Regions from separate parts of the Bacillus cereus group sp. RP37 genome, predicted to be linked through region 3. Evidence: riboswitches for the same ligand, from Rfam matches in the RefSeq annotation. Region 3 holds a riboswitch; each other region holds the start of a gene.

Region 1 (3,267 bases), 700 kb from region 3:
AAATGCTGCTGAAAAGACCGTTCATCATAAATATCCGCCATTTCGCGGACACGAAAGCTTAAAAGAAGCCGTGGCAACATTCTATCAACGTGAATATGATGTAGTAGTAAATCCAAAAACAGAAGTTGCTATTTTGTTTGGCGGAAAGGCTGGATTAGTAGAGTTACCAGTTTGTTTTACAAACCCTGGTGATACTATTCTTGTTCCAGATCCAGGCTATCCAGATTATTTATCAGGAGTTGCTTTAGCAAAAGCACAATTTGAAACAATGCCGCTTATTGCAGAAAATAATTTTTTACCAGATTATACAAAAATTGATAACTCTATTGCCGAGCGTGCGAAATTAATGTTTTTAAACTATCCAAATAATCCTACCGGTGCTACTGCATCAAAAGATTTCTTTGATGAGACCATTCATTTTGCAAATAAACATAATATATTAGTTGTTCACGATTTTGCTTACGGTGCTATTGGGTTTGATGGTCAAAAGCCCGTTAGTTTCTTACAAGCAGACGGTGCCAAAGATACAGGAATTGAAATTTACACTTTATCGAAAACTTTCAATATGGCTGGATGGCGTATTGCTTTTGCCGTAGGGAATGAAAGTGTCATTGAAACAATTAACTTATTACAAGATCATATGTATGTTAGTATTTTTGGTGCAGTTCAAGATGCTGCCCGTGAAGCACTTTTAAGTTCACAATCTTGCGTCGTAGATCTTGTAAATAGTTACGAATCTCGCAGAAATGCTCTTATTTCAGCTTGTCACTCAATTGGTTGGAATGTAGACATTCCAACAGGATCATTCTTTGCATGGCTTCCTGTACCAGAAGGATATACATCTGAGCAATTCTCTGATATTTTACTAGAAAAAGCACACGTTGCAGTTGCTCCTGGTGTTGGATTTGGTGAGCACGGCGAAGGCTATGTCCGCGTTGGTCTCTTGCATACAGAAGATAGATTACGAGAAGCCATTAATCGAATTGATAAATTAAATTTTTTCAAAAAATAATTGACAACATGAAAAATATCTGACAAAATTCAGTTATCTTAAAAATTTAAACATTTCTAAATACTTCTTATCAAGAGCAGGTGGAGGGACGAGCCCGACGAAGCCCGGCAACCGATCTACATAATTGTAGACACGGTGCTAATTCTCGCAGCATTACGCTGACAGATAAGGAGCTGGTTGTAAAAAAACCTCTCCTTAGCTGAGAGGTTTTTTTATTTAACTAGGAGGGTATAACAATGAGCGGAATTATAGCGACGTATTTAATCCATGATGATTCACATAACTTAGAAAAAAAGGCCGAGCAAATTGCACTCGGTTTAACAATTGGCTCTTGGACTCATTTGCCACACTTATTGCAAGAGCAACTAAAACAGCATAAAGGTAACGTCATCCATGTTGAGGAATTAGCTGAACAAGAACATACCAATTCGTATTTACGTAAAAAAGTAAAACGCGGGATTATTAAAATCGAATATCCGTTATTAAACTTCAGTCCAGACTTACCAGCAATTTTAACAACTACATTCGGAAAACTATCACTTGATGGCGAAGTGAAATTAATTGACTTAACTTTTTCAGACGAGTTAAAAAAACATTTTCCTGGTCCAAAGTTCGGCATAGATGGTATTCGAAACCTTTTACAAGTGCATGATCGTCCCCTTTTAATGAGTATTTTTAAAGGAATGATTGGACGAAATATTGGGTATTTAAAAACGCAATTACGCGATCAAGCAATTGGTGGTGTAGATATAGTAAAAGATGATGAAATATTATTTGAGAATACATTAACACCTCTTACGAAACGCATTGTATCTGGAAAAGAAGTTTTACGATCCGTATATGAAACATACGGACATAAAACGTTATATGCCGTAAATTTAACAGGACGAACTTTTGATTTAAAAGAAAATGCGAAACGCGCAGTGCAAGCTGGGGCTGATATTCTATTATTTAACGTATTTGCTTACGGACTAGATGTACTACAATCACTTGCAGAAGATGATGAAATCCCAGTCCCTATTATGGCACACCCTGCTGTAAGTGGTGCTTACTCAGCATCAAAGTTATATGGAATTTCATCTCCATTATTACTCGGAAAGCTATTACGTTATGCTGGCGCTGACTTTTCATTATTCCCATCTCCATACGGAAGTGTTGCGTTAGAAAAAGAGGAAGTTCTTGCTATCTCAAAACATTTAACTGAAGACGATGCATTTTTCAAGAAGAGTTTTTCTGTTCCGTCTGCTGGTATTCACCCTGGTTTCGTTCCCTTTATTCTACGAGATTTCGGTAAAGATGTTGTTATTAATGCTGGCGGAGGAATACACGGACATCCAAATGGAGCACAGGGCGGCGGTAAAGCTTTCCGTACTGCAATTGATGCTACTTTGCAAAATAAACCACTCCATGAAGTAAATGACATAAATTTGCATAGTGCACTACAAATATGGGGAAATCCTTCTCATGGGGTGAAATTATGAGTATTCAAGTATTTTGTGATTTCGATGGAACGATTACAAATAATGATAACATTATGTCCATTATGGAAAAATTCGCACCACCAGAAGCCGAAGAAGTAAAGAATAGAATTTTATCACAAGAGCTGTCTATTCAAGAAGGTGTTTCTCAATTATTTCAATTAATACCTACTAATCTGCACGATGATATGATTCAGTTTTTAATAGAAACTGCTGAAATCCGTAGTGGTTTTCATGAATTTATACAATTTGTAAATGAAAAGAATATTTCTTTTTACGTTATATCAGGTGGAATGGATTTCTTCGTCTATCCACTCTTACAAGGACTCATTCCAAAAGAGCGAATTTACTGTAATGAAACAGATTTTTCAAGTGAATACATTACCGTTAAGTGGCCTCATCCTTGTGATCATCATTGTCAAAATCATTGCGGATTATGTAAATCATCACTAATCCGTAAATTAAGTGATACGAATGACTTCCATATTGTGATTGGAGATTCAATTACTGATTTACAAGCTGCGAAACAAGCGGATAAAGTGTTCGCTCGTGATTTCCTTATTAAAAAGTGTGAAGAAAATCATATTTCTTATACACCTTTTGAAACATTTCACGATGTTCAAGCTGCATTAAAACATTTGTTGGAGGTGAAATTATGAAACAACTGTTTCGTCAATGGTATGACTTAAGCGAGATAAAAAAAGAATTAACAACACGAAATTGGTTTCCAGCAACGAGTGGTAATATTTCTATAAAGGTTAGTCATGAACCACTTAC
Region 2 (3,267 bases), 4.4 Mb from region 3:
GCAGCCGCTTAACGCTGAAATCCCTACGATTGCTGATAATGCAAATGCTAAAATTTTCTTCATTTCCTTTTCCCCTCTTCCTTTTTATGATCTGCGTAAAAAGACTTTCGCAAAGTAGTTTCCTAAGTTTTGAGCTACCTGTACGAGAATAATAAGTAAAACGACCGTTACGAACATAACTGATGTATCAAAACGTTGATAACCATATGTCATCGCTAAGTCACCAAGACCGCCACCACCGACAAGCCCAGCAACTGCAGAAAATTCAATTAAACCAACTGTCATAAATGTAACCCCTAAGATCAATGGCGCTAACGCTTCTGGCACAAGAATTTCAAAAACAATTCTAATTGGTGAAGCTCCCATTGCTTGCGCTGCTTCAATTACCCCCTTCGGAACAGAAACAAGATTTGTTTCAACCATTCTCGCAATACCAATCGAAGCGACTAACGTCATTGGGAAAATTGCTGCTGCTGTTCCAATCGTCGTTCCAATAACGCTTCTTGTTAGTGGGCTTAAAGCTACTAAGAAGATGATGAATGGAACCGGGCGAATTGTATTAATAATGATATTAAGAATAGAAAAGACCCATTTATTTTCTAAAAAGTTTCCTTTTCTCGTTACATATAATAGTAAACCTAGAGGTATACCAAGGATTGTAGCAAATATAAGGGTTACAACTACCATTAAGAGGGTATCCCCCGTCGCATCTACTATGCGTGGCCAAAATATACTCCAATCAACTCGCATGAGCTTCTACCTCCTTCAGCTGCACTTGCAGTCTTAGATGTTGTAATGCTTTTTGAATTTCTTTCTGCTCACCTTGCAGTTCCACAAGTAGATTTCCAAATAGCACATTTTGAAGTTCAATAATATTTCCGTACAGTACGTTTACATCGACGTTATAGTTTTTCGCGATATATGATAGTACTGGCTGCCCTGTCTCTTCACCAGTAAATGTTAAGCGATAAATCTGTCCACCATTTTGAATTTTCCCTAGAACACTTTCCGGTAAATGATCATTAATAATAGAGCGTACAAAGTTTTGAGTTGTCTTTGTTTTTGGTTGTGTGAAAACGTCAAACAGTTTTCCTTCTTCAATAACCTTTCCCTTCTCCATTACAGCTACACGGTGACAAATTTCTTTCACAACATGCATTTCATGTGTAATAAGAAGAATTGTTACATTGTATTCTCGATTTACTTTCTTTAATAAGTTCAAAATTTCTGTCGTTGTTTCTGGATCTAAAGCTGATGTTGCCTCATCACATATAAGAATGTCTGGCGATGTTGCAAGTGCTCTTGCAATACCAACACGCTGCTTTTGTCCGCCTGATAGTTGCTCTGGATAATAGTTTGCTTTATCTTCTAATCCTACAAACTTCAGCAGTTCATTTACTCTTTCTTTTATCTCATGATTTGGTACTTTCGCTAATTTTAATGGATAAGCAATATTCCCAAACACTGTTCTTGAATTAAATAAATTAAAACTTTGAAAAATCATCCCGATTCTTTGTCTTAGCTTCCGTAATTCTTTCGTCGATAAGGATGTAATATCTTTATCATCTATTGAAATCGTTCCTGCCGTTGGTCTCTCTAACATATTTACTAAGCGTAATAACGTACTCTTTCCAGCGCCACTAAAACCGATAATGCCGAAAATTTCGCCCTTCTCAACTGATAACGTTACATCCTCCACCGCATGAACAGATTGCCCACCTGATTCATATACTTTACTTACATTGTTAAAAAAAATCATTTTTTCCCCTCCTATATGCTGTAAAAACTTGAAGTAGAGCTTTCGAGGTAAAATAAAAAGTGCTCTCCTTCTTATCAACCATAAAGATAAGAAGGAGAGCACTTATATGTACTCGTTCACATCTTCTCATCTTCCAAGCCTTTTATAAGGCTTGCTGGAGTTAGCACGGTATTAAAAAACCCGTTGCTGAGGTATCGTAGGGCCAGTCCCTCCACCTCTCTGGATAAGAATGTATCGATTTAATTGTCGTTTAATTAATTCTCATTATAGAACTCAGAATAATAAGAGTCAATACATTTTTTTAGAAAAATATTAATTATTCCTCTATTGAAATTTTCAAATAAAAAATCACAATACAAATAGTAATTTTTAAAGTTATGTAAAATTCTCCTCCTTCATATTTTTTAAAAGGAGAATCCTCTCTATACATTGAATACCATTATTTGAATATGAAATCGGAGGAAGATAAATATATGAAAACAGCTCTTTTACTCGTTGATATTCAAAATGATTATTTTCCGAATGGAAAGATGGAATTGCGTAATCCAGTAGAAGCAAGCGAATATGCTAGCCAGCTGCTACAATTCTTTAGAACGAAAAACGAACCTATTTTTCATATCCAACATGTAGCAATAAAAGATGACGCTACTTTTTTCCTACCAAATACAGAGGGTGTACATATTCATGAAAGCGTACGCCCACTTAGAGAAGAAACCGTTATACTCAAACATTATCCAAATAGTTTTCGCGAAACCGATCTTCTAGAACAATTACAACGTTTAGACATTGAGCACGTCGTCATATGCGGGATGATGACTCATATGTGTATTGATGCTACTGTAAGGGCTGCTTTTGATTTCGGCTTTCCATGTACCGTTATACATGATGCTTGTGCTACAAAAGATCTTTCCTTTAAGAGTGCTACTATACCAGCCGTTTATATTCATAACACAATTTTAGCTAGTTTAAATGGAGTATATGCAAATGTAATGAGTACAGAGGAGTTTTTGGCTACAAAAAAACACTCCCTTCAGTGAGCAAAACCGAAAAGAGTGTTTCTTGTCAAACCATAGATTTTCTTTCAAATTGTATTATACAGGAAATCCTTAAAATGAATACTAAAAAATGTGACTAATAAGTCAACTTTTCTCGTTGATTTGTTTCTATTTACATGTTTATCCTGATATTAATAGGGTTTAGCTAGTTCTAACCACCGGATAGTAATATATGGAAATCACTTTCGATTCAAATGAATTAAATTCCCCTATTATAGGGTAAGTTAAAGCATACATTGTCCAAAACGTTAAATATATAACCATAAATGGCCATTGAAAAATAAAGCCTATATTTTCAATGGCCATTTACTTTTCAATATAAGCTCTATTATTCGTTGGTTTTGTTGTATCTTTAAAATAACGTTTAATCAAAAACAGAGTTATGTGTAGCAATGGAATAAAAACTACTAATTTATATATATTTGAACGATGAATAACTTACCTATTTTCTTG
Region 3 (3,267 bases):
TTGCATCGAAAATTTGTGGTTCTTTCTCGTGAGAAAGGTTTACACATTTTGCGTAGCAACCGCCTTCAATATTGAATACGCCGTTATCAGACCAACCATGCTCATCATCACCAATTAATTTACGGTTTGGATCAGCAGATAATGTTGTTTTACCTGTTCCAGATAAACCGAAGAATAGTGCTACGTCACCTTCTTCACCTACGTTTGCAGAGCAATGCATAGAAAGAATATCTTGTTCAGGTAGTAAGAAGTTCATAATAGAGAAGATTGATTTTTTCATTTCTCCAGCGTATTCTGTACCACCAATTAGTACGATACGTTTTTCGAATGAAACCATAATGAATGCTTCAGAGTTTGTACCGTCAACAGCTGGATCAGCTTTGAAATTCGGCGCAGAAACAATTGTGAACTCTGATTCATGAGTTGTTAATTCTTCTTCAGTTGGACGAATGAATAATTGATGTACAAATAAATTGTGCCATGCATATTCGTTAATAACTTGAATTGGTAGGCGGTAATTGCGGTCAGCGCCTGCAAATCCATTGAAGACGAATAACTCTTCTTTTTCTTTTAAGTATTCTAAAACTTTAGTATATAATTTATTAAAATGTTCTTCAGAAATCGGTTGATTCACAGCTCCCCAAGCAATTTTGTCAGCAACCGATGCTTCTTTCACAATAAATTTATCTTTAGGAGAACGTCCTGTATATTTTCCTGTTGAAGCAGAAACCGCACCAGTAGAAGTTAATTTCCCTTCATTTCGCATTAATACTTTTTCCACTAATTGCGGAACACTTAGTTGAATCTGTGCATTGCTTCCGTTCAATAATTCGTGTAAACCAATTTGGACATTCACAGTACTCATATTTATATACCATCCTTTTCATTTAATGAAATATTTCTCGTAATCCCCAACAAGAGTATAACACAATTATATAAATAATGTATACTATTTATTTCTATTTGTTTGTGTGAATACATTATTTCCTTATTAATAATTCACTTTAGGCGCATTGAGAAAAACTTTCAGGAAAATGTGAATATTAATTGACAAATGAATATCATTTCTTTAGTATAGGTTGGGACGGATACTCTCTTATCCCGAGCTGGCGGAGGGACAGGCCCGATGAAGCCCAGCAACCTCATTTGTAGTGGTAAATACAGGTGAATAGGTGCTAAAACCTGTGCGAGGCTAATGGTCTCGAACGATAAGAGCAAAGGGCAAAAAGCAGTATGCAAGTAGCAAATTAAACCTTTCCTCTATGTAAAGTAGGAAAGGTTTTTCTGTATGCTTGTGGGAGAATAAATGTATGTCGCAGTTTGTGGCAAATTAAGGATGAGTTCCGTACAATATATACAATTACTGTAGGGAGGTTTACCACATGACAAAAAAACGTCATCTGTTCACATCTGAGTCTGTAACTGAAGGACATCCAGATAAAATTTGTGACCAAATTTCTGATTCAATTTTAGATGCGATCTTATCAAAAGACGCAAATGCACGTGTAGCTTGTGAAACAACTGTAACAACTGGTTTAGTATTGGTAGCGGGGGAAATTACGACTTCTACTTACGTAGATATTCCAAAAATCGTTCGTGAAACAATTCAAGGCATTGGTTACACACGCGCAAAATACGGATTCGATGCAGAAACTTGTGCAGTTTTAACATCTATCGATGAGCAATCTGCTGACATCGCTATGGGTGTTGACCAAGCGCTAGAAGCACGCGAAGGTCAAATGACTGACGCTGAGATTGAGGCAATTGGTGCAGGAGACCAAGGTTTAATGTTTGGTTTCGCATGTAATGAGACACAAGAATTAATGCCACTTCCAATCTCGCTTGCTCACAAATTAGCTCGTCGTTTAACTGAAGTACGTAAAGATGACACATTATCATACTTACGTCCGGATGGAAAAACGCAAGTTACAGTTGAGTATGATGAAAATGGTAAACCTGTACGTGTAGATACAATTGTAATTTCTACACAGCATCATCCAGATGTTACATGGGAAGAAATCGATCGCGATTTAAAAGAGCATGTAATTAAGGCTGTAGTTCCAGCGGAATTAATGGATGGAGAAACGAAATTCTTCATTAACCCAACTGGCCGCTTCGTAATTGGTGGACCACAAGGTGATGCTGGTTTAACAGGACGTAAAATCATCGTTGATACTTACGGTGGATACGCTCGCCACGGTGGCGGTGCATTCTCTGGTAAAGATGCAACAAAAGTTGACCGCTCTGCAGCATATGCAGCTCGTTATGTTGCGAAAAATATCATAGCAGCTGGTCTTGCTGATAAAGCAGAAGTACAACTTGCATACGCAATCGGTGTAGCACAACCAGTATCAATTTCAGTTGATACATTTGGCACTTGTAAAGTATCTGAAGACGTATTAGTAGAACTAGTTCGTAACAACTTCGATCTTCGCCCAGCTGGTATTATTAAAATGCTAGACTTACGTCGCCCAATTTACAAACAAACAGCAGCGTACGGCCACTTCGGACGTACTGATGTAGATCTATCATGGGAACGTACAGACAAAGCTGCAACTTTAAAAGAGCAAGCTGGTCTATAATATATGAAAAAAAGCTTTGCGCGGTGAGCGCAAAGCTTTTTTTATTGCGCTTTACTTACAATTTGAATGCATGAGCCACAATACACTTCGCCGTCTAGCTCAATATACTTTTTCATATTCGTCATACCACTGGCCGGAAAGGGCATATGAATCCATGCTTTTTCATACGTTTGTATTTCTTTTTCACATGATTTACAAAGGATTTGTTTCTTACGGAACATAGATGATCACCCTTTCAGTTGACGTGCTTTACCAGCGCAAAAGGCACTGCTTAGTAAAAATAGTGTCGCGAATATAATGCTTACTAATGTAGCGTATGGGATTGCGCCTTTTAAGGAAAAGCCAACAGTAATGGAAGCGACGAATAAGAGGATGAATGTTGTTGTTAGTTTTTTATAAAGTTCCATAGTATTAGACCTCCGGCTTATTTTGTAGTGCAAGTTATAAAATTGAATTCTATTATGTAGAAAATATAGAGAGTAGTTAAAGATGTGAAGTCTAGGAAATGGTTTTTCATTTTCCTTTTTGTGGGTTAGTATACTTATATTGTATCATGATGCATCGTTGGCTTCATACATAATTGTGCAAAGATATATATGATAAAATGAAGAAAAGCCTTTAAGAAAGGAAAGATGAAAAATGAGCGTAACCGAACATAAAAAACAAGCACCAAAAGAAGTGCGTT

What was found. A riboswitch is a leader RNA that binds a small molecule or an ion and turns the genes downstream of it on or off. The one in region 3 is predicted to bind S-adenosylmethionine.
Positions count from the first base shown of each region.
Region 1: it holds a riboswitch for S-adenosylmethionine, as region 3 does, so the genes downstream of both, mtnW (2,3-diketo-5-methylthiopentyl-1-phosphate enolase) here and metK (methionine adenosyltransferase) in region 3, are expected to answer to the same signal.
Region 2: it holds a riboswitch for S-adenosylmethionine, as region 3 does, so the genes downstream of both, QCI44_RS26500 (methionine ABC transporter ATP-binding protein) here and metK (methionine adenosyltransferase) in region 3, are expected to answer to the same signal.

Region 1 is NZ_JARVHP010000001.1:1,379,308-1,382,574, reverse strand. It holds gene QCI44_RS07435 (pyridoxal phosphate-dependent aminotransferase) at 1-1,012, shown strand, start outside; SAM riboswitch class I at 1,077-1,184, shown strand; gene mtnW (2,3-diketo-5-methylthiopentyl-1-phosphate enolase) at 1,249-2,493, shown strand; gene mtnX (2-hydroxy-3-keto-5-methylthiopentenyl-1-phosphate phosphatase) at 2,490-3,149, shown strand; gene QCI44_RS07420 (methylthioribulose 1-phosphate dehydratase) at 3,146-3,267, shown strand, end outside.
Region 2 is NZ_JARVHP010000001.1:5,045,267-5,048,533, forward strand. It holds gene QCI44_RS26490 (MetQ/NlpA family ABC transporter substrate-binding protein) at 1-63, opposite strand, end outside; gene QCI44_RS26495 (methionine ABC transporter permease) at 85-750, opposite strand; gene QCI44_RS26500 (methionine ABC transporter ATP-binding protein) at 740-1,759, opposite strand; SAM riboswitch class I at 1,883-1,989, opposite strand; gene QCI44_RS26505 (cysteine hydrolase family protein) at 2,233-2,796, shown strand.
Region 3 is NZ_JARVHP010000001.1:681,436-684,702, forward strand. It holds gene pckA (phosphoenolpyruvate carboxykinase (ATP)) at 1-865, opposite strand, end outside; SAM riboswitch class I at 1,094-1,215, shown strand; gene metK (methionine adenosyltransferase) at 1,383-2,582, shown strand; gene QCI44_RS03570 (hypothetical protein) at 2,624-2,803, opposite strand; gene QCI44_RS03575 (hypothetical protein) at 2,810-2,989, opposite strand; gene QCI44_RS03580 (MogA/MoaB family molybdenum cofactor biosynthesis protein) at 3,222-3,267, shown strand, end outside.